DNA from 2 places in the Streptomyces sp. NPDC030820 genome. Region 2 is predicted to be linked to the other one. Evidence: riboswitches for the same ligand, from Rfam matches in the RefSeq annotation. Region 2 holds a riboswitch; the other holds the start of a gene.
What was found. Region 2 has a riboswitch for glycine ahead of gcvT (glycine cleavage system aminomethyltransferase GcvT). Riboswitches for the same ligand answer to the same signal wherever they lie in the genome.

Region 1 (11,670 bases), on a different contig from region 2:
CAAGAAGCTGCTGACGGCCGCCGCGCTGATCATGAGCGTGTTCCTGATCGCCACCAGCTTCATCACCACGGTGCTGATCCCGGCGAACGAGTTCAAGTCCGGCGGCAAGGCCAACGGCCGCGCGCTGGCGTACCTGGCGCACGAGTACCTCGGCGGCGCCTTCGGCACGGTCTACGACCTGTCGACCATCGCCATCCTGTGGTTCGCCGGCGCGTCCGCGATGGCCGGCCTGCTCAACCTCATGCCGCGCTATCTGCCCCGCTACGGCATGGCCCCGCACTGGGCCCGCGCCGTGCGCCCGATGGTCCTCGTCTTCACCCTGGTCGCCTTCCTGGTGACCTGGATCTTCGACGCCGACGTCGACGCGCAGGGCGGCGCCTACGCCACCGGTGTGCTGGTCCTGATGTCCTCCGCGGCGATCGCGGTGACCATCGCCGCCCGCAGGGCCGCCCAGCGCGGCTGGACCATCGGCTTCGCGGTCGTCTCGGCCGTCCTGCTCTACGTCACCGTCGCGAATGTCATCGAGCGCCCGGACGGTGTGAAGATCGGTGCCTGCTTCATCGCCGGCATCATCCTGGTCTCGCTGCTGTCCCGGCTGGCCCGTGCCTTCGAACTGCGTGTGACGAGCGTGACCCTCGACCCGATGGCCGAACGATTCATCCGGGACATGGCCAGCCGGAAGATACGGTTCATCGCCAACGAGCCCGGCCATCGCGACAAGGCCGAGTACCGCGACAAGGTCGAGCAGATCCGGGCCGACAACGACATGCCGGAGCAGGAGGACTTCGTCTTCGTCGAGGTCACGGTCACCGACCCCTCCGAGTTCGAGGCGGGTCTGAGCGTCCGCGGCGAGGTCCTGCACAACCGCTACCGCGTGCTGACCCTGGAGTCCGCCTCGATCTCCAACGCCCTGGCGGCCCTCCTCCTGCACGTCCGGGACATGACCGGCTGCACCCCGCACATCTACTTCGAGTGGACCGAGGGCAACCCCTTCGCCAACTTCCTCCGCTTCTTCCTCTTCGGCCAGGGCGAGGTCGCCCCGGTCACCCGTGAGGTCCTGCGCGAGGCGGAACCGAACCGGGAGCGCCGGCCGCGGGTGCACACCGGCTGAGACCCGGCGGACCCCGACGGCGACAGACAGCGGCGGGGTCTACCTGCCGAACCAGCGCCGGGGCGGCCGTACCTCCAGACACCCGAGGCTGAGCCGGCCGTGTATCTCCACGCGGAGCACGGTCGGCGCCCCGGGATCGCCGACGGACCGCACCTTGGTCTTGCCGTAGCCGATCACCAGCGCGTCGGCGTCCACGACGACACCGGGCCGAGTGATGAGCCGCAGGGTGCCGCCGCGCATGTCGAGGTCGATGCGGAGGGTGTCGTGCGTGATCTCCGCGCTGGAGAAGTCGAGGGTCACGTCTCCCCAGGCGGACGCGATCTCCATGCGGCGCGGCACCGCCCAGCCGTCCGTGCGCACGGCCGATGCGCCCTGCTGCTCGATCCGCACGACGTCCTTGGCCGGTGCGGCGCCGGCGGTGTCCGGCAGGTCGGCCGTCAGCGCGGCCAGTTCGCCCAGCGTGCGCGCGGATAGCGCCACCGTCACGCGCTCCTCCAGCTCCTCCGCGGTGATCCGGCCGTCGCCCGCGGCGCCCGTCAGCACGTCCACCACCCGGTCCCGGTCCGCGTGCGAGGCACGCAGCCCCGACGGCATCTCCGTGTGCAGCAGCTCGGCCGCCATACCCTCACCCCGATTCAGCACGTCCCCGCAGGGCCCATCGTCCCGAACTAACGCTATATCGCGTTATACCCAACGGCCAACCCCATGTCCACGGTTCCCCCGGTGTGGCCCTATCGTGACCGGCATGCAGTCCTACACGATCGGCCAGGCGGCGCGGCTGCTCGGCGTGAGCCCGGACACCGCCCGTCGCTGGGCCGACGCGGGCCGGGTGGCGACCCATCGCGACGACTCCGGGCGGCGGCTCATCGACGGCAGGGATCTCGCCGCGTTCTCGGTCGAGCTGGCCAAGGCGGGCGGTGGCGAGGAGGACGCCTCCTACACCTCCGTCCGCAACGCCTTCCCCGGCATCGTCACGGCGATCAAGCTCGGTGACGTCGCCGCCCAGGTGGAGATCCAGGCGGGCCCGCACCGGCTGGTGTCGCTGCTGACCCGGGAGGCCGTCGAGGAACTGGGCCTGGAGGTCGGCATGGAGGCCACCGCGCGCGTGAAGTCCACCAACGTGCACATCGACCGCGTCTGACCCTTCACCCTGCCGTCACCGGCACAGCAGGACGGCGGTGGCGGGCCGGTCGGCCTCCGGCAACGGGCCGAGGACCGTACGGCTGAAGGCGGCACGCACATCGGCCGGCACCCCCGTGAGCAGGGCGTCGGTGAGGCGGGAGGCGTCGGGAGCGGTGGTGCGGGCCGAGGCCAGGGCGTAACGGACCCGCTCCGCCGGGCCCCTAGGGCGCCGCCGCGGGCATGCCGACACCGGGCACGCAGTCGGCGACCGACGGCCACACCTCTTCCACCCAGCCGACCGGCACACCGGACAGCTGCCCCTCCGCGTCCGCGACGAACCTGGTACGACCCTCGCCTCCGGCAGTCCGCACCGGCGTAGCACCGCCTCCACCGTGCCGTCCTCCCGGCGGGCCGGCACGGCCGGCACGGCCGGCACGGCCGGCAGCGCACCGAGTCCCGATGACCGCGGCCGCCCTGACCGAGGACCAACTGGCCGATTTCCCCCCGGAGTTCAAGGGCAACCTGTGCCGGTTCACCGAGGTGCCGCTGCTGCGTGGCCTGGTGCGGCGGGCGCTGGACCGGCGCAGCGGTAGCCGCCGTCCACCCGGATCGCCGTGATCCCGCTGATGTGCCGGGCCCCGCACCGGTCCTGCGGGAGCACCAGCTGGGGCCCGGCCGCGTGCAGCGGGGTGTCGTCGATGCGCACGCCCAGCAGGACGGGCGCGTCCGCGAAGTCCGGGTCGATCTCGGCCCAGGACAGCACGGCGTGGTGGCCGTCCGTCCCGCTGACGGCGATGAGGAAGCGGAGCCGGTCCTTGCGCCGCGCCGGGTCGAAGCCGGGCTCCGCGTCGGCCAGGACGTCGTACAGGCGCGGGCCGGCGAACCGGTGGTGCTGGATGCCGCTGGTCGCGCACTCGAAGCTGACGTCCACCCGGTGCTGCGGCCAGCGGAGCAGGTCCGGCACGGTCAGCCGGGCGGGGCGGGCCAGATCGCCGGTCAGGGCGAGTTCCGCGAGCGTCACCTGCGACCACCTCCCGCAGCACCGTACCCGCCGCGGCGCACCGTGCAAACGCACATGCAAGCTACAAGTCACAAGTTCGCAGCTCATGCGATGAGACAGGAGACTCATAGCTGGCAGATGCGGCAGTATCATCGCCGCACGGCCGGTGCTTCCGACCGTGCCAGGGCGCGACAGTCGTTCCACAGAACCTGAGGAGTAGATCCGTGATGACCCGTTCCGTGCGCCGGACCCGGCGGATGCTGCAGCTGGCCGGTGCGGGAGCCGCCGCCCTGATGGCACTCAGCGCCTGCTCCTCCTCGGACTCGTCCAACGCGAAGTCGGACACGTCGAACTCCGCCTCCCCGAAGCTGTCCGGCAACGTCACCGTGTTCGCCGCCGCCTCCCTGAAGGAGGGCTTCACGACCCTGGGCAAGGAGTTCGAGCAGCAGCACCCGGGCACCAAGGTCAGCTTCAACTTCGGCGGCAGCGACACCCTCGCCGCGAGCATCACCGGCGGTGCCCCGGCGGACGTCTTCGCCGCTGCCAGCCCCAAGACGATGGCGATCGTGACGGACAAGAAGGACGCGGCCGGCACCCCGGCCACCTTCGTGCGCAACCAGCTGGAGATCGCCACCCTGCCGGGCAACCCCGACAAGGTGTCCTCCCTGAAGGACCTCACCAAGTCCGGCCTGAAGGTCGTGCTGTGCGACAAGACCGTGCCGTGCGGCGCCGCCGCCCAGAAGGCCCTGGACGCCGCCAAGCTCAAGCTCACCCCGGTCTCCTACGAGCAGGACGTCAAGTCCGCCCTCAACAAGGTGGAGCTGAAGGAGGCCGACGCGGCGGTCGTCTACAAGACCGATGTGAAGTCCGCGGGTGGCAAGGTGCAGGGCGTGGAGTTCCCCGAGTCCGCCCAGGCGATCAACGCCTACCCGATCGTCCTGCTGAAGAACGCGCCGAACGCCCAGGCGGCCAAGGCGTTCATCGCCCTGGTGCAGTCCGCCGAGGGCCAGAAGGTGCTCGGCGAGGCAGGGTTCCTCAAGCCGTGACCTCGCTCCACAAGCCCGGCGCCGCGACCGGTCCCCGCACGGACCGGCCGCGGCGTCGCCGCGTCGGCACGGGGGGCCGGCGCGGGGTGCCGCTGCCGCTGCTGCTGCCGGGCCTGCTGGCGCTGGCGTTCCTGCTGGTGCCGCTGGTCGCGCTGGTCATCCGGGCGCCCTGGCGCAGTCTGCCGGACCAGCTGTCCAGCACGGAGGTGTGGCAGGCACTCCAGCTGTCGCTGGTCAGCGCCACAGCGGCAACGGCCGTGAGCCTCGTCCTGGGCGTGCCGCTGGCCTGGCTGCTGGCCCGTACAGAGTTCCCCGGTAGAGGCCTTGTACGGGCCCTGGTGACGCTGCCCCTCGTGCTGCCGCCGGTGGTCGGCGGTGTGGCACTGCTGCTGGCCCTCGGCCGCAACGGCGTGATCGGCAGGGCGCTGGACGCCTGGTTCGGGATCACGCTGCCGTTCACCACCAGCGGGGTCGTGATCGCGGAGGCGTTCGTCGCAATGCCGTTCCTGGTCATCAGTGTCGAGGGCACCCTGCGCGCGGCCGACCCGCGCTTCGAGGAGGCGGCGAGCACGCTCGGCGCGTCCCGCCTCACCGCGTTCCGCCGGGTCACCCTGCCGCTGATCGCGCCCGGCATCGCGGCGGGCGCGGTCCTGGCCTGGGCGCGTGCGCTCGGCGAGTTCGGCGCGACGATCACCTTCGCGGGCAACTTCCCCGGCCGCACCCAGACCATGCCCCTCGCGGTCTACCTGGCCCTGCAGAACGACCCCGACGCCGCGATCTCCCTCAGCCTGGTCCTGCTGGCGGTGTCGATCGCGGTGCTGGCGGGGTTGCGAGACCGCTGGATGACAGGAGCGTGACCGTGGCAGCCGACCCGGGGCATGTGCGAACGTACGCACCCATGACCGACATCGACGCCCCCGAAGCCGGCCTCCGGACGACGGGCGACGAGGGACTCGACGCCCGCCTCATCATCGACCGCACCACATTCCGCCTGGACATGACCGTCACCGCCGCCCCCGGAGACGTCCTCGCCCTCCTCGGCCCCAACGGCGCCGGCAAGACCACCGCCCTGCGCGCCCTCGCCGGCCTCACCCCTCTCACCGACGGCCACCTCCGCCTGGACGGCACCCCCCTGGAGCACACTCCCCCGGAGTCCCGCCCGGTCGGCGTCGTCTTCCAGGACTACCTCCTCTTCCCCCACCTCTCCGCCCTGGACAACGTCGCCTTCGGCCCCCGCTGCCAGGGCGCGAGCAAAGCCGAGGCCCGCGCACAGGCCGCGGCCTGGCTGGACCGCATGGGCCTGGCCGATCACGCGAGCGCCAAGCCGCGCCGCCTGTCCGGCGGACAGGCCCAGCGCGTGGCCCTGGCCCGCGCCCTGGCCACCCACCCCCGGCTGCTGCTCCTGGACGAACCGCTCGCCGCGCTGGACGCCCGCACCCGCCTGGAGGTCCGCGCCCAACTCCGCCGCCATCTGGCCGAGTTCGAGGCAGTAGCCGTACTCGTCACACACGACCCGCTGGACGCCATGGTGCTCGCCGACCGGCTGGTCGTCATCGAGGACGGCCGAGTCGTCCAGGAGGGCGGCCCCGCCGACATCGCCCGCCATCCGCGCACCGACTACATCGCCCAGCTCGTCGGCCTCAACCTCTACCGCGGCCGGGCGAACGGGCACACCGTACGACTCGACGCGGGCCCGTCGATCACGACCACCGAGAAGCTGTCCGGCCCGGCGTTCGTGGCGTTCCCGCCGTCCGCCGTCACCCTCTTCCGGGACCGGCCCACCGGCGCCAGCGCCCGTAACCTCTGGCGCTGCGAGGTGGCCGGCCTGGAGACGCACGGCGACCAGATCCGCGCCGACCTCACCGGCGAACTCCCCCTCGCCGCCGACCTCACCACGGTCGCCGCCGCCGAGCTCGATCTGCATCCCGGCGCCGCTGTCTGGGCGACCGTCAAAGCGGCGCAGACACACGCATACCCGGCCTGAACGCATGGGCGCTCTACCGTGAGTGCCCATGACCCTGAGCATCCGCAACCAGCTCCCAGGCACCGTCACCGCCGTCCACCCGGGCGAGGCCATGGCCACCGTCGAACTCCGTCTGGACGGCGGCCAGCACCTCATGGCGGCCATCACCAAGGAGTCCGCCGAGGACCTCTCCCTCGCCCCCGGCTCGCCCGTCCGCGCGCTGGTGAAGTCGACCGAGGTCTCCCTGGCCACCCATCGGGTCGAGGGCCTGTCGATCCGCAACCAGCTTCAGGGCACGATCATCGGCCTCACCACCGGCGCCGTCATGGCCACGGTCAAGATCTCCGTCGACGACGGCGAACTGACCGCGGCGATCACCAAGGACGCGGTGGCCGACCTCGGCCTCTTCGTGGGCTCGGACGTGGTCGCTCTGATCAAGGCGACCGAGGTGTCCCTGGCCACGGCATGACGCGGCGAGGGCCCCGCCCGGAAACCGGACGGGGCCCTGTGGCACCGCTCGCTCAGTCCTCGTGCGCGACGACGTCAGTCCTCGTACGCGTCCAGCGGCGGGCAGGAGCACACCAGGTTGCGGTCGCCGAAGGCCTGGTCGATACGGCGGACCGGCGGCCAGTACTTGTCGGCGGCCGAGCCACCGGCCGGGAAGACGGCCTCCTCGCGGCTGTAGGCGTGCGTCCACTCACCGCCGAGCGCGGCGGAGGTGTGCGGGGCGCCCCGCAGCGGGTTGTCCTCCGCCGGCCACTCACCCGCGCCGACCTTCTCGATCTCCGCGCGGATGGCGATCATCGCGTCGCAGAACCGGTCCAGCTCGGTGAGGTCCTCGGACTCGGTCGGCTCGATCATCAAAGTGCCGGCCACCGGGAAGGACATGGTCGGCGCGTGGAAGCCGTAGTCGATCAGGCGCTTGGCCACGTCGTCCACGCTCACGCCGGTCGCCTTGGTCAGCGGGCGCAGATCGATGATGCACTCGTGCGCGACCAGGTTGCCGGGGCCGGTGTAGAGCACCGGGTAGTGCGGCTCCAGGCGCTTGGCGATGTAGTTCGCCGACAGCACGGCCACCTGCGTGGCGCGCTTGAGGCCCTCGCCGCCCATCAGCCGGACGTACGCCCAGGAGATGGGCAGGATGCCGGCGGAACCCCAGGGAGCGGCCGAGATCGGGCCGACGCCCGTCTCCGGGCCCGCGGCCGGCTGCATCGGGTGGTTCGGCAGGTACGGCGCCAGGTGCGAGCGGACCGCGACCGGGCCGACGCCCGGGCCGCCGCCGCCGTGCGGGATGCAGAAGGTCTTGTGCAGGTTCAGGTGCGAGACGTCACCGCCGAAGTGGCCCGGCTTGGCGAGGCCGACCAGGGCGTTGAGGTTGGCGCCGTCGACGTACACCTGGCCGCCGGCCTCGTGCACCTGGGCGCAGATGTCGGCGACGTGCTCCTCGAAGACGCCATGCGTCGACGGGTAGGTGATCATCAGCACCGCCAGTTCGTCGCGGTACTGCTCGATCTTGGCGCGCAGGTCCTCGACGTCGATCTCGCCGTCCTCGGCGGTCCTGACGACGACGACCTTCATACCGGCCATCACGGCGCTGGCGGCGTTGGTGCCGTGCGCGGAGGACGGGATCAGGCAGACGGTGCGCTGCTCGTCGCCGTTGGCCCGGTGGTAGCCGCGGACGGCCAGCAGACCGGCCAGCTCGCCCTGCGAACCGGCGTTCGGCTGCAGGGAGACCTTGTCGTAGCCGGTGACCTCGGCGAGACGTTCCTCCAGCTCGCGGATGAGCGTGAGGTAGCCCTCGGCCTGCTCGGCCGGGACGAAGGGGTGCAGCTGGCCGAACTCGGGCCAGGTGACCGGCTCCATCTCCGTGGTCGCGTTGAGCTTCATGGTGCAGGAGCCCAGCGGGATCATGCCGCGGTCGAGCGCGTAGTCGCGGTCGGCCAGCCTGCGCAGGTAGCGCAGCATCGCGGTCTCGGAGCGGTGCTGGTGGAAGACCGGGTGGGTGAGGAAGGCGTCGGTGCGCAGCAGCGCCTCGGGGAGCGTGTCCTCGGCGGTCGCGTCCAGCGCCTCGATGTCGCCTTCGACACCGAAGGCGGACCACACGGCGGCGACCTGAGCCCGCCTGGTGGTCTCGTCGCAGGCGATCGAGACGTGGTCGGCGTCGGCCAGGTGCAGGTTGACGCCGTGCTCCCGGGCGGCGGCGACGATCTCGGCGGCCTTGCCGGGCACGCGCGCGGTGAGGGTGTCGAAGAAGGCGCCGTGCACGATCTCGACACCGCCGGCCTTCAGGCCCTCGGCGAGGATCGTGGCGTACCGGTGGGTGCGCCGGGCGATGGCCTGCAGGCCCTCCGGACCGTGGTAGACGGCGTACATGCCGGCCATCACGGCGAGCAGCACCTGCGCGGTGCAGATGTTGCTGGTGGCCTTCTCGCGGCGGATGTGCTGCTCACGGGTCTGCAGCGCGAGCCGGTACGCCTTGTTCCCGTCGGCGTCGACGGAGACACCGACCAGACGGCCGGGCAGGCTGCGCGCGAACTTCTCGTGCACGGCCATGTAGCCGGCGTGCGGGCCGCCGAAGCCCATCGGCACACCGAAGCGCTGGGTGGTGCCGACGGCGATGTCCGCGCCGAGCTCGCCCGGCGAGGTCAGCAGGGTCAGCGCGAGCAGGTCGGCGGCGACGGTGACGAGCGCGCCGAGCTCGTGGGCCTGGTCGATGACCGGCTTGATGTCGCGTACGGCGCCGGAGGCACCCGGGTACTGGAGCAGCACGCCGTTGATCTCACGCGCGGCGATGTCGGCCGGGATGCCGTCGCCGAGGTCGGCGACGACCACCTCGACACCGGTCGGCTCGGCGCGGGTCTGGATGACGGCGATGGTCTGCGGCAGCGCGTCCGCGTCGACCAGGAACAGGCCCTTCTTGTTCCGGCCCATGCGCCGGGACAGCGCCATGGCCTCGGCGGCGGCGGTGCCCTCGTCCAGCAGGGAGGCGCCGGAGGTGGGCAGCCCGGTGAGGTCGGCGACCATCGTCTGGAAGTTCAGCAGGGCTTCGAGGCGGCCCTGGGAGATCTCCGGCTGGTACGGCGTGTAGGCCGTGTACCAGGCCGGGTTCTCCATGACGTTGCGCAGGATGACGGGCGGTGTGAACGTCCCGTAGTAGCCCAGCCCGATCATGGAGTCGAGCACCTGGTTGCGGTCGGCCAGCGAGCGCAGCTCGGCGAGCACCTCGGCCTCGGTGCGGGCGCCCGGCAGGTCGAGGGCGTAGGCGTTCTTGATCACGTCCGGCACCGCCGCGGCGGTCAGCTCGTCCAGCGAGCCGTAGCCGACCTGCGCGAGCATCTTGGCCCGCGCCTCCTGGTCGGGGCCGATGTGGCGCTGCTCGAACGGGATGCCCGCTTCGAGCTCCGAGAGCGGAATGCGATGGGCGGTCATTGCGGAGGCCTCCTGGTCTGACGCGACCTTCGAAGGGCACCACGGTGCGGGTGCCCCGACGGCCTCCCCCTCTGTCATCTCAACCTGAGAGCTTCACCGGGTACGTCCCGGCTTTCACCGTCGGTGAGAGCGGGAGCCGTCGACACCCGCCCTGCTTTCCAGAGTGACCTCGTCCGTGCGGTACGTGAGCCTGAGAGATTCCGGGGAGGATTTGCTCCTTCGGCGCCTCCGAGGTGGTCGGAGGACTCTCCCGCACGGGGTCAGCAGCCGCTGTCAGCCTACCAGCGGGGTCAACGACGAGGCCCTCGAGTGGCCGCCTCCCTGAATGTGCTCTTTCGTAGTGCTTACGGATGAGTTGCGACCACGTGGAGGGAGAGGGACCGTGCAGACCGACATCGATCCGCGCAACCTGATCGGCCGCAAGGCGTTCGACCGCAATGGCACCAAGATCGGGACCATCGACGAGGTGTACCTCGACGACGCGACCGGCGTGCCCGAGTGGGCGGCGATACGCACCGGCCTGTTCTCCCGAGACGCCTTCGTCCCCCTGGAACCGAGCGAACTGGTCGAGGGCTCCCTCCATGTCCCCTTCGACCGCGCCCTGATCAAGGACGCCCCCGACTTCGGCGTGGGCCGCCACCTCTCCCCCGAGCAGGAGCTCCAGCTCTACCACCACTACGGCCTGGACGTGGCATCGCCTCCCTCGGCCCCGGACCACGACTTCGGCAAGCTGGCGGGGTCGGAGGAAACCTGATCGGAGGCCCCCGCAACCAACGGCAACGGATCGGCGGGCTCCAGCGCAGGATCACCGACAAGAAACGTCCGCACCCTCCCCGGAGGGGACTGCGGCGTCTCGAACCGCACGGTGACCCGCCCCAGCCCACTCCCCTGCACCCACCCGTGCCCGTACTCCGCATGCCTCACGTCCTGTCCCGCCCGCCAGTGCCTTTCGACGGGCTCCGGCCGCTCCACGACGACCTCGGTCCCGGCCTCCTCCGGCGTCTCCGCCGCCCGCGAGGGCATCGCCTGCGCGAACAGATCCTCCTGGGTGTAGTCGGCGAGCCCGGAGACACCCACGCCCAGCAGCCGTACCCCGCCCGTGGTGTCCACCGAGTCCAGGAGCCGCGCGGCCGCCTCCCGGACGACCGCCGGATCGTCCGTGGGTCCCCTGAGCGTCTCGGAGCGGGTCAGGGTCGAGAAGTCGTACCTGCGCACCTTCAGCACGATCGTCCGCCCCGACAGCCCGGCCCCGCGCAGCCGCCCCACGCACCGGTCGGCCAGCCGCTGCACCTCCAGCCCGATCCGCAGCCGGTCATGGATGTCCACGTCGTAGGTGTCCTCGACCGACACGGACTTCGCCTCACGCTCGGCCACCACGGGCCGCTCGTCATGGGCCAGGGCCATGGCGTACAGCGCGTGCCCGTGCGCCTTGCCCAGCAGCCGGACCAGCTCGTCCTCGCCCGCCTCGGCCAGCTCCTCGACCGTGGTGATCCCGGCCCGGCGCAGATGGTCCCCGGTGGCCGGCCCGACCCCCGGCAGGGTCCGCACCGGCATCGGCCCCAGCAGCGCCCGCTCGGATCCCGGCTCGATGAGCACCAGGCCGTCCGGCTTGGCCTGCTCCGAGGCGATCTTGGCGAGCATCTTCGAGGCGGCGAGCCCCACCGATCCGGTCAGCCCGGTGACCGCCCGGATGTCCGCGCGCAGCTTGCTCGCGACCAGCCGCGCCGACTCCTCGTCCCAGGCCCTCCCCCCGGCCTCCAGGTCCACGAACGCCTCGTCCAGGCTGAGCGGCTCCACGAGCGGCGACAGCTCCCGCAGCAGCGCCATCACCTGCTCGCTGATCGCCCGGTACACAGTGAAGCGCGGCACCAGATACGCGGCGTTGGGTGCCAGCCGGCGCGCCTGGGCCATGGGCATCGCCGAGTGGACCCCGAAGACGCGTGCCTCGTACGACGCGGTGGCCACCACCCCGCGCGGCCCGAGCCCGCCCACGACGACC
Region 2 (11,670 bases):
GACCGGCCGCGACCAGGCCCGCGAAGTGCGCCATGTCGACCCACAGGTAGGCCTCGACCTCGTCCGCGATCCGGCGGAAGGCGGCGAAGTCCAGCTCGCGCGGGTACGCCGACCAGCCCGCGATGATCACCTTCGGGCGGTGCTCCTTGGCGAGCCGCTCGACCTCGGCCATGTCGACCAGGCCGGTTACGGCGTCCACGTGGTAGGCGACCACGTTGAACTGCTTGCCGGAGAAGTTGAGGCGCATGCCGTGGGTCAGATGGCCGCCGTGCGCGAGGTCCAGGCCGAGGATGGTGTCCCCGGGCTGGGCCAGCGCGAACAGCGCCGCCTGGTTGGCGGAGGCGCCGGAGTGGGGCTGGACGTTGGCGTACTCGGCGCCGAACAGCTCCTTGATCCGGTCGATCGCGATCTGCTCGGCGACGTCGACGTGCTCGCAGCCGCCGTAGTAGCGGCGGCCCGGGTAGCCCTCGGCGTACTTGTTGGTGAGGACGGAGCCCTGCGCCTCCATCACCGCGAGCGGCGCGAAGTTCTCGGAGGCGATCATCTCCAGCGTGGACTGCTGGCGGCCGAGCTCGGCGTCGACCGCGGCGGCGATCTCCGGGTCCAGCTCGTGCAGGGACGTGTTCAGGACGGTCATACGGCTACGACTCCTCAGCCGGCGTTCTGGGCGGTGTACTCGTCGGCGGAGAGCAGGTCGGCCGGCTCCTCCGCGACGCGCACCTTGAACAGCCAGCCGCCCTCGAAGGGGGCCGAGTTGACCAGCGACGGGTCGTTGACGACGTCCTCGTTGATCTCGGTGACCTCACCGGTGACCGGCGAGTACAGGTCGGAGACCGACTTGGTGGACTCCAGCTCGCCGCAGGTCTCGCCCGCGGTCACGGTGGAGCCGACCTCGGGGAGCTGGGCGTAGACGACATCGCCGAGCGCGTTGGCCGCGAACTCGGTGATGCCGACCGTCGACACGCCGTCCTCGGCGGGCGACAGCCACTCGTGCTCCTTGCTGTAGCGCAGCTGCTGGGGGTTGCTCATGGCCTGAATTCTCCTGTACGCGCGGGAGTGCTGATGAAGGGGGGACTGCTGAAGCCGCTGGTGAGCAGCGGAAACGTGCGCGGGGTCACACGGTGACCGCGCCCAGTGTCTACTTCTGTCGCTTGTAGAACGGCAGCGCCACGACCTCGTACGGCTCGTGGCTGCCCCGGATGTCCACGCCGACGCCCTCGGTGCCCGGCGCCGCGTGCGCCGCGTCGACGTAGGCCATGGCGATCGGCTTGCCCAGGGTGGGGGAGGGGGCGCCGGAGGTGACCTCGCCGATCACCTCGCCGCCGGCGACGACGGCGTACCCGGCGCGCGGCACCCGGCGGCCCTCGGCGATCAGCCCGACGAGGACGCGCGGCGGGTTCTCCTCGGCCCTGGCGGCGGCCTCGGTGAGCGCCTCGCGCCCCACGAAGTCGCCCTCCTTCTCGAACTTCACCACCCGGCCGAGCCCGGCATCGAAGGGGGTGAGGGAGGTGTTCAGCTCATGCCCGTACAGCGGCATGCCCGCCTCCAGGCGCAGGGTGTCCCGGCAGGACAGGCCGCACGGGACCAGACCGACACCCTCGCCGGCCTTGGTCAGCGCCTGCCACAGCTCGACCGCGTGCTCGGGCTTCACGAACAGCTCGAAGCCGTCCTCGCCGGTGTAGCCGGTGCGGGCGATCAGGGCCGGGACGCCGGCGACCGTGCCGGGCAGGCCGGCGTAGTACTTCAGGCCGTCGAGGTCGGCGTCGGTGAGGGACTTCAGGATGCCGGGGGACTCCGGGCCCTGGACGGCGATCAGCGCGTACGCGTCCCGGTCGTCGCGCACCTCGGCGTCGAAGCCGGCGGCGCGCTCGGTCAGCGCGTCCAGCACCACCTGGGCGTTGGAGGCGTTGGCGACGACCATGTACTCGGTCTCGGCGAGCCGGTAGACGATCAGGTCGTCCAGGATGCCGCCGTCGGCCTGGCAGATCATGGTGTAGCGCGCGCGGCCCACGCCGACGGAGGCGATGTTGCCGACCAGGGCGTAGTTCAGGAAGGCGGCTGCCTCGGCGCCGGTGACGGTGATCTCGCCCATGTGGGAGAGGTCGAAGAGACCCGCCTTCGTCCGCACGGCGATGTGCTCGTCGCGCTCTGAGCCGTAGCGCAGCGGCATGTCCCAGCCGGCGAAGTCGGTCATCGTCGCACCGAGCGAGCGATGCAGGGCATCGAGCGCGGTGTGACGGAGTTCGGTACTGCTCATCGGTCGGTCGTCTCCCAAGGAATGACAGGCGAGGAACGTTCCTCCCCATCTGTCATCGGAACCTGAGAGGTTCGCCAGGACCGCCACAGGGACGATCACGGCTTGCACCTTGGGTGGAGCCACTGACACAGCGGCCCGCTTTTCAGATGTGCCTCGCCCGCGCGGTAACGGGGCCTGAGAGATTCAAGGGAGGGACTTGCTCCTTCGGCGTCCCAGCGAAGGCTGCTGGGAACTCTCCCGCGCGGATTCAAGCGGCCGGTATGCAGTTGGCGGCCACATCATCGCACGGCGAGCGGGCTTTTGTAACCGACCTGTGGCAGGACCCGGACCCCGCCGGTGACATCGTCCATTACCTTCTCTTTGCGCGGTCGGGGAATGAAGATTACCGGGCCGACAGGGGAGGACGATCACGGTGAACAGGACCCCGGTGTACGCCACCGCCACCACCACCGGCATCGCGGTGCCGAGGCAGCGTCCCGCCCCGGCCCCGGTCGTCCGCGACCTGCGGGACCGGGCCGGCCGCGGCCCGCGGGCCCTGGCCTTCGGGCCCCGCGATCTCGCCGTGATCACCGGCCTGCCCGGCAGCGGCAAGTCGACCCTGATGCAGCGCGCGGTCACCGGCCCCCGCATCGACTCCCAGCACACCCGCGACCGCTGGGCGGCCCGCCTGCCGGCCTTCCTCCCCTACGCCCTCTACCGCCCCCTGGTCCGCCTCGCCCACTACGCCGGCCTGCGCCGCGCCCTGCGCACCGGCGAGGGCGTCGTCGTGCACGACTGCGGCACCCAGTCCTGGGTGCGCGCCTGGCTCGCCCGGGAGGCCCGCCGCCGCGGCGGCACCCTCCATCTGCTTCTGCTCGACGTCACCCCCGAGACCGCGCGCGAGGGCCAGCGCGAGCGCGGCCGGGGCGTCTCCGGCTACGCCTTCCGCCGCCACCGCCGTACGACCGCCCGGCTGCTCGACGCGGTCGAACGCGGCGAACTGCCCGCCGGCTGCGGCGCGGCCGTGCTGCTGGACCGGCCGGCGGCGGACGCCCTGCGGCGGATCACCTTCACAAGGTGAGGCACTGTCACAGCCACCCGCTAGCCTTCATGGTCACAGCAGTGGTTCCCAGCAGGCGGTAGGCAGATGGACTTCCCGGCGGACATTCCCGCGGACTTCCCGGCACAGGCGCACCCCCAGCCGCACGGCGGCTGGCCCGGCAACGAGCTGGAGGAGGTGCTCTCGGCCTCCCTCGGCATACCCGCCGCGGCCGGCCGGATCATCGAGGTGCTGGGCCGGAGCCTGCTCTGGATCCCGCTGCCGAGCGGCGGCGGCCCGGACAGCGGCCCGCTCGACCTGCCCACGCTGGACATCGACGGCCAGGCGTACGTCCCGGTGTTCAGCTCCGAGGAGCAGCTGCGCCAGGCGGCCGGCTCCCATATGCCGTACACCATCGCCCCGGCCGTGGAGTTCGCCCGCGGCCTGCCCGCGCAGGTCGGCATCGCGGTGAACCCCGACGCCCTGGTCGGCATCCCGCTCCCGCCGGCGGCGGTGGCCGAGCTGTGCCGGGCCGGCCGTACGCCCCTCGACGGCCCGAACTCCGGCGCCCGGGTCCGCCTCTTCGAGCCGGACTGGCAGGACGACCCGGTCGACTTCCTCTCCGCCGCGTCCGCCGAGTTCGCCGGGACCGGCGTGGTCCTCACCGCCCGCCGCTGCCTGGCCGCCATAGAGACGGACGAGCCGGCGATGTTCGTCGGCGTCGAACTCTCCCAGTGGGAGGGCGACTTCCGCGCCCAGCCCCTCCAGGCCCTGGGCCGGGCCCTCGGCAAAGTTCCGGTCAAGTGGCCGGTCAACCTGGTCCTCCTGGACGTGACGGACGACCCGGTGGCCGAATGGCTGAAGTCGAACGTCCGGCCCTTCTACCAGTACGGCCACTAGAAGCCGACGCGAGGGGCAGCCAACCCGAGGGGCGCGGGGCGTATCGATATGCGGCTCCACGGCGTGGGCGCGAGTACCACCCACGCACCCGCACCCGCCCATGCACCCGGGGTCCCGAGCCACCAGGCGCATAAGCTGTCTCCCAACACCGGGGCACAAAAAGAAGGGCACGACAGGTGAGCGCGAGCCACAGCGGCAGCGTCAGCGTGGAGCACACGCTGCGCCAGGTCACCCCCGGCCGCTACGACGCCTACGAGGCCCTGCTCCGCGCCCTCGCCACCCCGTCCTCCGGCCAGATCTGGATGCTCCTGTGGCACGGCCAGGCCGGCTCCCCGGACGCCCAGTACGGGAACATGGAGGTCGACGGCTTCCAGTACGCCCCCTGCGTCACCTCCGCCCAGGAACTCTCGGCCAGTGGCTGGAACCGGTCCTACGAGGTCGTCGACGGGCTCGACGTGGCCCGCACCCTCTATCCCGACCACTACGGCCTCTGGCTCAACCCGCACGCCCCGGGCGGCGGGGTCGGCATTCCCTGGCTGGATCTGCGCCGCATCGCCACGGGCCTGGACCGCCAGCCCGCGGGCCCCCTCCGGCTGACCGAACCCGGCATCGAGGTCCCGCAGTTCTACGCCCTCCTCGCGCAGAACGCGCACCGCACCCCGGCCCTGCGCTCCCTGCGCCGCGCCTGGGTGCAGCCGGCGCTCGGCGCGCCGTACCTCGCCATCGGTCTGGACGTGTACGACACCTCCCCGGCCGCGGTCGACTCGGTGCGCGCGATGATGCAGCAGTCCGTCGGCGCGGTCCCGGAGGGCCTGCCGGTGTCGACCGTCGCGATGACCGACGACCACGACCCGGTCGTGATGTGGATGCGGGCCAACGCCCGCCCGTTCTACGACCGCGAGGCCCATGCGGCACCGGCGCCCGCGGCCGACCCCGGATACGGGTACACGAGCCCGAGGCCCTACTGAGCACCCGGCCGATGTGACGCCGGTCACGAAGGCGTGTCCGGCGGCCTTCATCGGTCTCAACTGCCCGGTTTGTGTGTCCGATTAGGTCGAAGTGTCCCTCGATGTCCGCGTCCGACAGGCGATCTTCCCTGTTCGGATAACGGAATCCCCTAGGCGGCATCACGTTTACGCATACTTTCTCCATCAGGCCTGGCGCGTGATCGAGAGCGCGTTGAAGACTCGCCTCTCAAGACGCGAGGCCATCGATTCTGTGATCGAAACCAGTCACAGGAACAGCTGGCTCTCTGGGCCGTCACCCACGTGCGGCCGGCGCAGGTAAGTGAACCAAGCCGCCCACAGCGGCGGACAAAGGCCGGTCACCACCGGCGAGAGGGGTCAGGTCAACTGTGACCGCACCGATCGAGACCACCGGGGCAGAGGCCGGAGCGCCTCCCGAGTCTGTGCTCGCCGGGGCCAAGAAGAGCCAGATCGAAGGGCGTTCACTCAGCCAGATCGCCTGGACCCGGTTCAAGCGGGACAAGCTGGCCGTGGCGGGCGGGGTCGTCGTCGTCCTGCTCGTGCTGATGGCGGTGCTCGCCAAGCCGATCGAGTGGATCTTCGGGCTCGACCCGGACAAGTTCCACCAGGACCTCATCGACCCGGCGCTCCTCGCGCCCAAGGGCGGCTTCGGCGGTATGAGCTGGGCCCACCCGCTGGGCGTGGACCCGCAGTACGGCCGCGACATGCTCGCCCGCATCATCGACGGCTCGTGGGTCTCCCTCCTGGTCGCCGGTGGTGCCACCCTCCTCTCGGTGGTCATCGGCACCGTGCTGGGCGTCATCGCCGGCTACTACGGCGGCTGGGTCGACAGCCTCATCAGCAAGCTCATGGACACCTTCCTGGCGTTCCCGCTGCTGCTGTTCGCCATCGCCATCTCGGCCTCGGTGCAGGACGGCTTCTTCGGGCTCAACGGTCTGCCGCTGCGGATCTCCGTGCTGATCTTCGTGATCGGCTTCTTCAGCTGGCCGTACATCGGGCGTATCGTGCGCGCTCAGACGATGACCCTGCGCAGGCGGGAATTCGTCGAGGCCGCCACCAGCCTGGGAGCCCGCGGCCCGTACATCCTGTTCCGGGAGCTGCTTCCCAACCTCGTCGCGCCGATCCTCGTCTACTCGACGCTGATCATCCCGACGAACATCCTCTTCGAGGCCGCGCTGAGCTTCCTCGGAGTCGGCATCGCTCCGCCGCAGGCCTCCTGGGGCGGCATGCTCAGCAACGCCGTGGATCTCTACACCGCAGATCCGCAGTACATGTTCGTGCCCGGACTGGCGATCTTCATCACCGTCCTGGCCTTCAACCTGCTGGGTGACGGGCTGCGTGATGCGCTCGACCCTCGCAGCAAGTGATCCATCGATAGAGGGGGTCTTCCTCAACGTGAAGACGAGAAGGGTTATCGCCGCCGTGGCATCGGTCACGGTGCTCTCCCTGGGCGCTGCCGCGTGCGGCGGCGGGAGCGGCAAGAGCAGCAGTGGCGGCAACGGAACGAAGGACGCGGCGCTGGACTCCATCGTCAACGCGTCGAGCAAGAAGGGGGGCACGGTCAACCTGGAAGACTCGGACGTGCCGGACTCCCTGGACCCGGGCAACACCTACTACGGCTTCGTGCAGAACTTCTCGCGCCTGTACGCGCGGACGCTCGTCACGTTCAAGCCGGCCGCGGGCAAGGACGGCCTCGCGGTCGTCCCGGACCTCGCGGAGTCCCTGGGCACGCCCAGCAAGGACGCCAAGACCTGGACGTACCACCTGCGTTCGGGCCTGAAGTTCGAGGACGGGACCCCGATCACGTCCAAGGACGTCAAGTACGCGATCGAGCGCTCCAACTTCGCGCCCGAGGCCCTGTCCAACGGCCCGACGTACTTCAAGGCGTACCTGCAGGGCGGTGACAAGTACAAGGGCCCCTACAAGGACAAGAAGGGCCTGGACTCCATCGCCACCCCGGACGACCGCACGATCGTCTTCCACCTGAACCAGCCGTTCGCCGACTTCGACTACCTGGCGACCTTCTCCCAGACGGCCCCCGTGCCGCAGGCGAAGGACACCGGTGCGAAGTACGTCCAGCACATCGTGTCCTCCGGCCCCTACAAGTTCTCGTCGTACGAGGAGGGCGCCAGCGCCACCCTCGTCCGCAACCCGAACTGGGACCCGAAGACGGACCCGATCCGCAAGGCCCTGCCGGACAAGATCAACGTCAAGTTCAAGGTCAACCCGGTCTCGATCGACAACGACCTGATGGCTGACAAGATCACGGCCGACATCGCCGGCGCCGGTGTGCAGCCGCAGACCCAGCCGAAGATCCTGAACGGCAAGTACGCCAAGCAGACGGACAACTCCTACGCCGGCGCCACCGGTTACATGGCGCTGAACCTGCACGTCGCGCCGTTCGACAACGTGCACTGCCGCAAGGCCGTGCAGTGGGCGGTCGACAAGCAGTCGGTGATCGACGCCATGGGCGGTTCGCCGAAGGGCGACGTGGCCACCACGCTGCTGCCGCCGTCCGTCAACGGCTACACCAAGTTCGACGCGTACCCGACGGCGGGCCACAAGGGTGACGTGGCCAAGGCCAAGGCCGAGCTGAAGCTGTGTGGCAAGCCGAACGGCTTCTCCACCACGCTGACGGCCCGTTCCGACCGTCCCGCCGAGATCGCGGGCGCCACGGCCATCCAGAACTCGCTGAAGGCCGCCGGCATCAACGTCGACATCAAGCAGTTCCCGTCCGGCAAGTACTTCTCCAACTTCGCCGGTGTCCCGAGCTACGTCCACCAGCACAAGCTCGGCATGATGATGATGGCGTGGGGCGCCGACTGGCCGACCGGCTACGGCTTCCTCGACCAGATCATCGACGGCAGCGCCATCAAGCCCTCGGGCGGCAACAACCTGATGGAGCTGAACGACCCGAAGATCAACGCCGCTCTGAAGGCGGCCATCGGCAACACCGACTCCGCGGCCCGCACCAAGGCCTGGGGCGACATCGACAAGATGGTCGCCGACAACGGCTCGGTCGTTCCGCTGATCTACCGCAAGAACCTGCTGATCAGGCCCACGTCCGCGACCAACGTCACGGTGACGCAGGCGTACCTCGGCATGTACGACTACCTGCTGCTGAGCTCCTCGAAGTAACAGCAGGCCGGATACCCCTGAAAGGCAGGTGAAGGCACCGGGTGGCCGGGGCGGACACAACCCGCCCCGGCCACCCGGAGCCGCACAGCTGTGGCTGCGTACATCATCCGACGCGTCTTCGGCGCATTGGTACTGCTGCTGGTGGTCAGCGCAGTCACCTTCGCCATCTTCTTCCTGGTCCCCCGGCTCGGCGGCCAGACAGCCACCCAGCTGGCCACCCAGTACGTCGGCAAGGACGCCAACCCCGCGTCCGTCGCCGCGATCAAGCACAACCTGGGTCTCGACCAGCCCATCTACGTTCAGTACTGGGAGTACATCAAGGGCCTGTTCGTGGGCGCCGACTACAAGTTCGGCCCCGACGCGACGCACTGCAGCGCCCCCTGCTTCGGGTACTCCTTCAAGAGTCACGTCGAAGTGTGGCCCCAGCTCCAGCAGCGCATCCCGGTCTCCTTCTCGCTGGCTGTCGGCGCGGCGGTGATCTGGCTGATCTTCGGTGTGACGACCGGTGTCGTCTCGGCGCTCCGCAAGGGCAAGCCGGTGGACCGCATCTCGATGTTCATCGCGCTCGCCGGCGTCTCGCTGCCGATCTTCTTCACCGGCCAGGTGATCAACGCCCTGTTCGTCTACCAGTGGCCCATCTGGGACAGCACCGACTACGTGCCGTTCACCCAGAACCCGGCCGACTGGGCCTGGCACCTGCTGCTGCCCTGGATCAGCCTCGCGTTCCTCTTCTCCGCCACCTACGCCCGGCTCACCCGGGCGGGCATGCTGGAGACGATGAGCGAGGACTACATCCGGACGGCACGCGCCAAGGGCCTCAAGGAGTCCGTGGTCGTCACCAAGCACGGGCTGCGTTCCACGCTCACCCCGATCGTGACCATCTTCGGTATGGACTTCGGCACCCTCATCGGTACCGCGGTGCTCACCGAGACCGTCTTCTCCCTGCAGGGCGTCGGCGCGTACTCCATCCAGGCCATCAAGGACAACGACCTGCCCATCGTGATGGGCGTGACCCTGGTCGCCGCGTTCTTCATCGTCTTCTGCAATCTCCTCGTCGACCTGGTGTACGCAGCCATCGACCCCCGCGTGAGGTACTCGTGAGCAAGCTCGAAAAGGCGGCGCTCGGCGAACCGGCCGGCTCCGCCCCCTCCGACGCCGACGACGCGTTCCTCTCCGTACGCGATCTGCGCATCCACTTCAACACCGACGACGGCCTGGTCAAGTCGGTGGACGGCGTCAGCTTCGACGTGCGCCGGGGCAAGACCCTGGGCATCGTCGGTGAGTCCGGTTCCGGCAAGTCCGTCACCTCGCTCGGCGTGATGGGCCTGCACCGTGCGGCCAACGCCCGGGTCTCCGGCGAGGTCTGGCTCGACGGCCAGGAACTGATCGCCGCCGACCCGGACGAGGTCCGGCGGATGCGCGGCCGCAAGATGGCGATGATCTTCCAGGACCCGCTGTCCGCCATGCACCCCTACTACACGGTCGGGGCGCAGATCATCGAGGCCTACCGGGTCCACCACAAGGTCACCAAGAAGGTCGCCAAGCAGCGGGCGATCGAGATGCTGGACCGCGTGGGCATCCCGGAGCCGGCCAAGCGTGTCGACGGCTACCCGCACGAGTTCTCCGGCGGTATGCGCCAGCGCGCGATGATCGCGATGGCGCTGGTGAACAACCCCGAGCTGCTCATCGCCGACGAGCCGACCACCGCCCTGGACGTCACCGTCCAGGCGCAGATCCTGGACCTGATCCGGGACCTGCAGAAGGAGTTCGGCTCCGCGGTCATCATGATCACGCACGACCTCGGTGTGGTCGCCGAGATGGCCGACGACCTGCTGGTCATGTACGGCGGCCGGTGCGTGGAGCGCGGGCCGGCCGAGGAGGTCTTCTCCGCACCCCGCCACCCCTACACCTGGGGTCTGCTCGGCTCGATGCCGCGGCTGGACCGGGAGGAGACCGACCGGCTCATCCCGATCAAGGGCTCCCCGCCCTCCCTCATCAACGTCCCGTCCGGGTGCGCCTTCAACCCGCGCTGCCCGTACGCGGACATCCCGAAGGACAACGTCACCCGCACGGTCCGCCCCGAGCTGACCGAGGTCGGCAACGGACACTGGGCGGCCTGCCACATGACGCAGGAGCAGCGGGAGCGTATCTGGACCGAAGAGATTGCGCCGAAGCTGTGAGCGACGAAAAAGTGAGCATCCCCGCGCAGAGTGACGGTGCCGCCCTCGAGCAGGACACCGCCGTCTCCGACGGCGAGATCCTGCTGAAGGTGACCAGACTCCAGAAGCACTTCCCGATCCGCAAGGGCCTGCTGCAGCGGCAGGTCGGAGCGGTGCGCGCCGTCGACGGCATCGACTTCGAGGTGCGCAAGGGCGAGACCCTGGGCGTCGTGGGCGAGTCCGGCTGCGGCAAGTCGACCATGGGCCGGCTGATCACCCGGCTGCTCGAACCGACCGCAGGGCAGATCGAGTTCGAGGGCAAGGACATCACGCACCTCGGCGTGGGCGGCATGCGTCCCATGCGCCGCGATGTGCAGATGATCTTCCAGGACCCGTACTCGTCGCTGAACCCGCGCCACACCATCGGCACGATCGTCGGCGCTCCCTTCAAGCTCCAGGGCGTCGAGCCCGAGGGCGGCATCAAGAAGGAAGTGCAGCGGCTGCTGTCGGTGGTCGGCCTCAACCCCGAGCACTACAACCGCTATCCGCACGAGTTCTCCGGCGGCCAGCGCCAGCGCATCGGCATCGCCCGCGCGCTGGCCCTGAAGCCGAAGCTGGTGGTCGCCGACGAGCCGGTGTCCGCGCTGGACGTGTCGATCCAGGCGCAGGTCGTGAACCTGCTGGACGACCTCCAGGAGGAGCTGGGCCTGACGTACGTGATCATCGCGCACGACCTCTCGGTCGTCCGGCACGTCTCGGACCGGATCGCGGTGATGTACCTCGGCAAGGTCGTGGAGCTCGCCGACCGGGACTCGCTGTACAAGGCGCCGATGCACCCGTACACCAAGGCGCTGATGTCGGCCGTCCCGATCCCCGACCCGCAGCGGAAGAACGCGAAGAGCGAGCGGATCCTGCTCAAGGGCGACGTGCCCTCGCCGATCGCGCCGCCGAGCGGCTGCCGCTTCCACACCCGGTGCTGGAAGGCGACGGAGATCTGCCGGACCACCGAGCCGGCGCTGCTGGAGCTGAGGCCCGGTCAGCGGGTGGCCTGCCACCACCCGGAGAACTTCGCGGACCAGGCCCCGCAGGACACCGTGCTGCTCTCCGCGGCCAAGGAGGCGGCCGAGCTGGTCGCCGACGAGGTCCTCGCGGAGTCGGCGGAGACGTCGGCTGCGGTGGCGGCGGAACTCTCCGAGGGTTCCGCCGAGGAGA

Region 1: another riboswitch for glycine. It lies ahead of gcvP (aminomethyl-transferring glycine dehydrogenase); the one in region 2 lies ahead of gcvT (glycine cleavage system aminomethyltransferase GcvT).

The regions. Positions count from the first base shown of each region.
Region 1 is NZ_JBVIEB010000007.1:9,098-20,767, reverse strand. Features, by position in the region: gene ACZ418_RS20130 (APC family permease) at 1-1,111, shown strand, start outside; gene ACZ418_RS20125 (DUF1707 SHOCT-like domain-containing protein) at 1,151-1,732, opposite strand; gene ACZ418_RS20120 (TOBE domain-containing protein) at 1,857-2,252, shown strand; gene ACZ418_RS20115 (hypothetical protein) at 2,268-2,483, opposite strand; gene ACZ418_RS20110 (hypothetical protein) at 2,455-2,604, opposite strand; gene ACZ418_RS20105 (molybdopterin-dependent oxidoreductase) at 2,766-3,254, opposite strand; gene modA (molybdate ABC transporter substrate-binding protein) at 3,461-4,279, shown strand; gene modB (molybdate ABC transporter permease subunit) at 4,276-5,136, shown strand; gene ACZ418_RS20090 (ABC transporter ATP-binding protein) at 5,178-6,263, shown strand; gene ACZ418_RS20085 (TOBE domain-containing protein) at 6,292-6,711, shown strand; gene gcvP (aminomethyl-transferring glycine dehydrogenase) at 6,786-9,671, opposite strand; glycine riboswitch at 9,840-9,934, opposite strand; gene ACZ418_RS20075 (PRC-barrel domain-containing protein) at 10,054-10,425, shown strand; gene ACZ418_RS20070 (DNA polymerase IV) at 10,347-11,670, opposite strand, start outside.
Region 2 is NZ_JBVIEB010000009.1:368,004-379,673, reverse strand. Features, by position in the region: gene glyA (serine hydroxymethyltransferase) at 1-637, opposite strand, end outside; gene gcvH (glycine cleavage system protein GcvH) at 652-1,029, opposite strand; gene gcvT (glycine cleavage system aminomethyltransferase GcvT) at 1,139-2,257, opposite strand; glycine riboswitch at 2,297-2,409, opposite strand; glycine riboswitch at 2,410-2,507, opposite strand; gene ACZ418_RS26265 (AAA family ATPase) at 2,670-3,317, shown strand; gene ACZ418_RS26260 (enhanced serine sensitivity protein SseB) at 3,384-4,175, shown strand; gene ACZ418_RS26255 (enhanced serine sensitivity protein SseB C-terminal domain-containing protein) at 4,352-5,143, shown strand; gene ACZ418_RS26250 (ABC transporter permease) at 5,530-6,528, shown strand; gene ACZ418_RS26245 (ABC transporter substrate-binding protein) at 6,557-8,299, shown strand; gene ACZ418_RS26240 (ABC transporter permease) at 8,390-9,400, shown strand; gene ACZ418_RS26235 (ABC transporter ATP-binding protein) at 9,397-10,479, shown strand; gene ACZ418_RS26230 (ABC transporter ATP-binding protein) at 10,491-11,670, shown strand, end outside.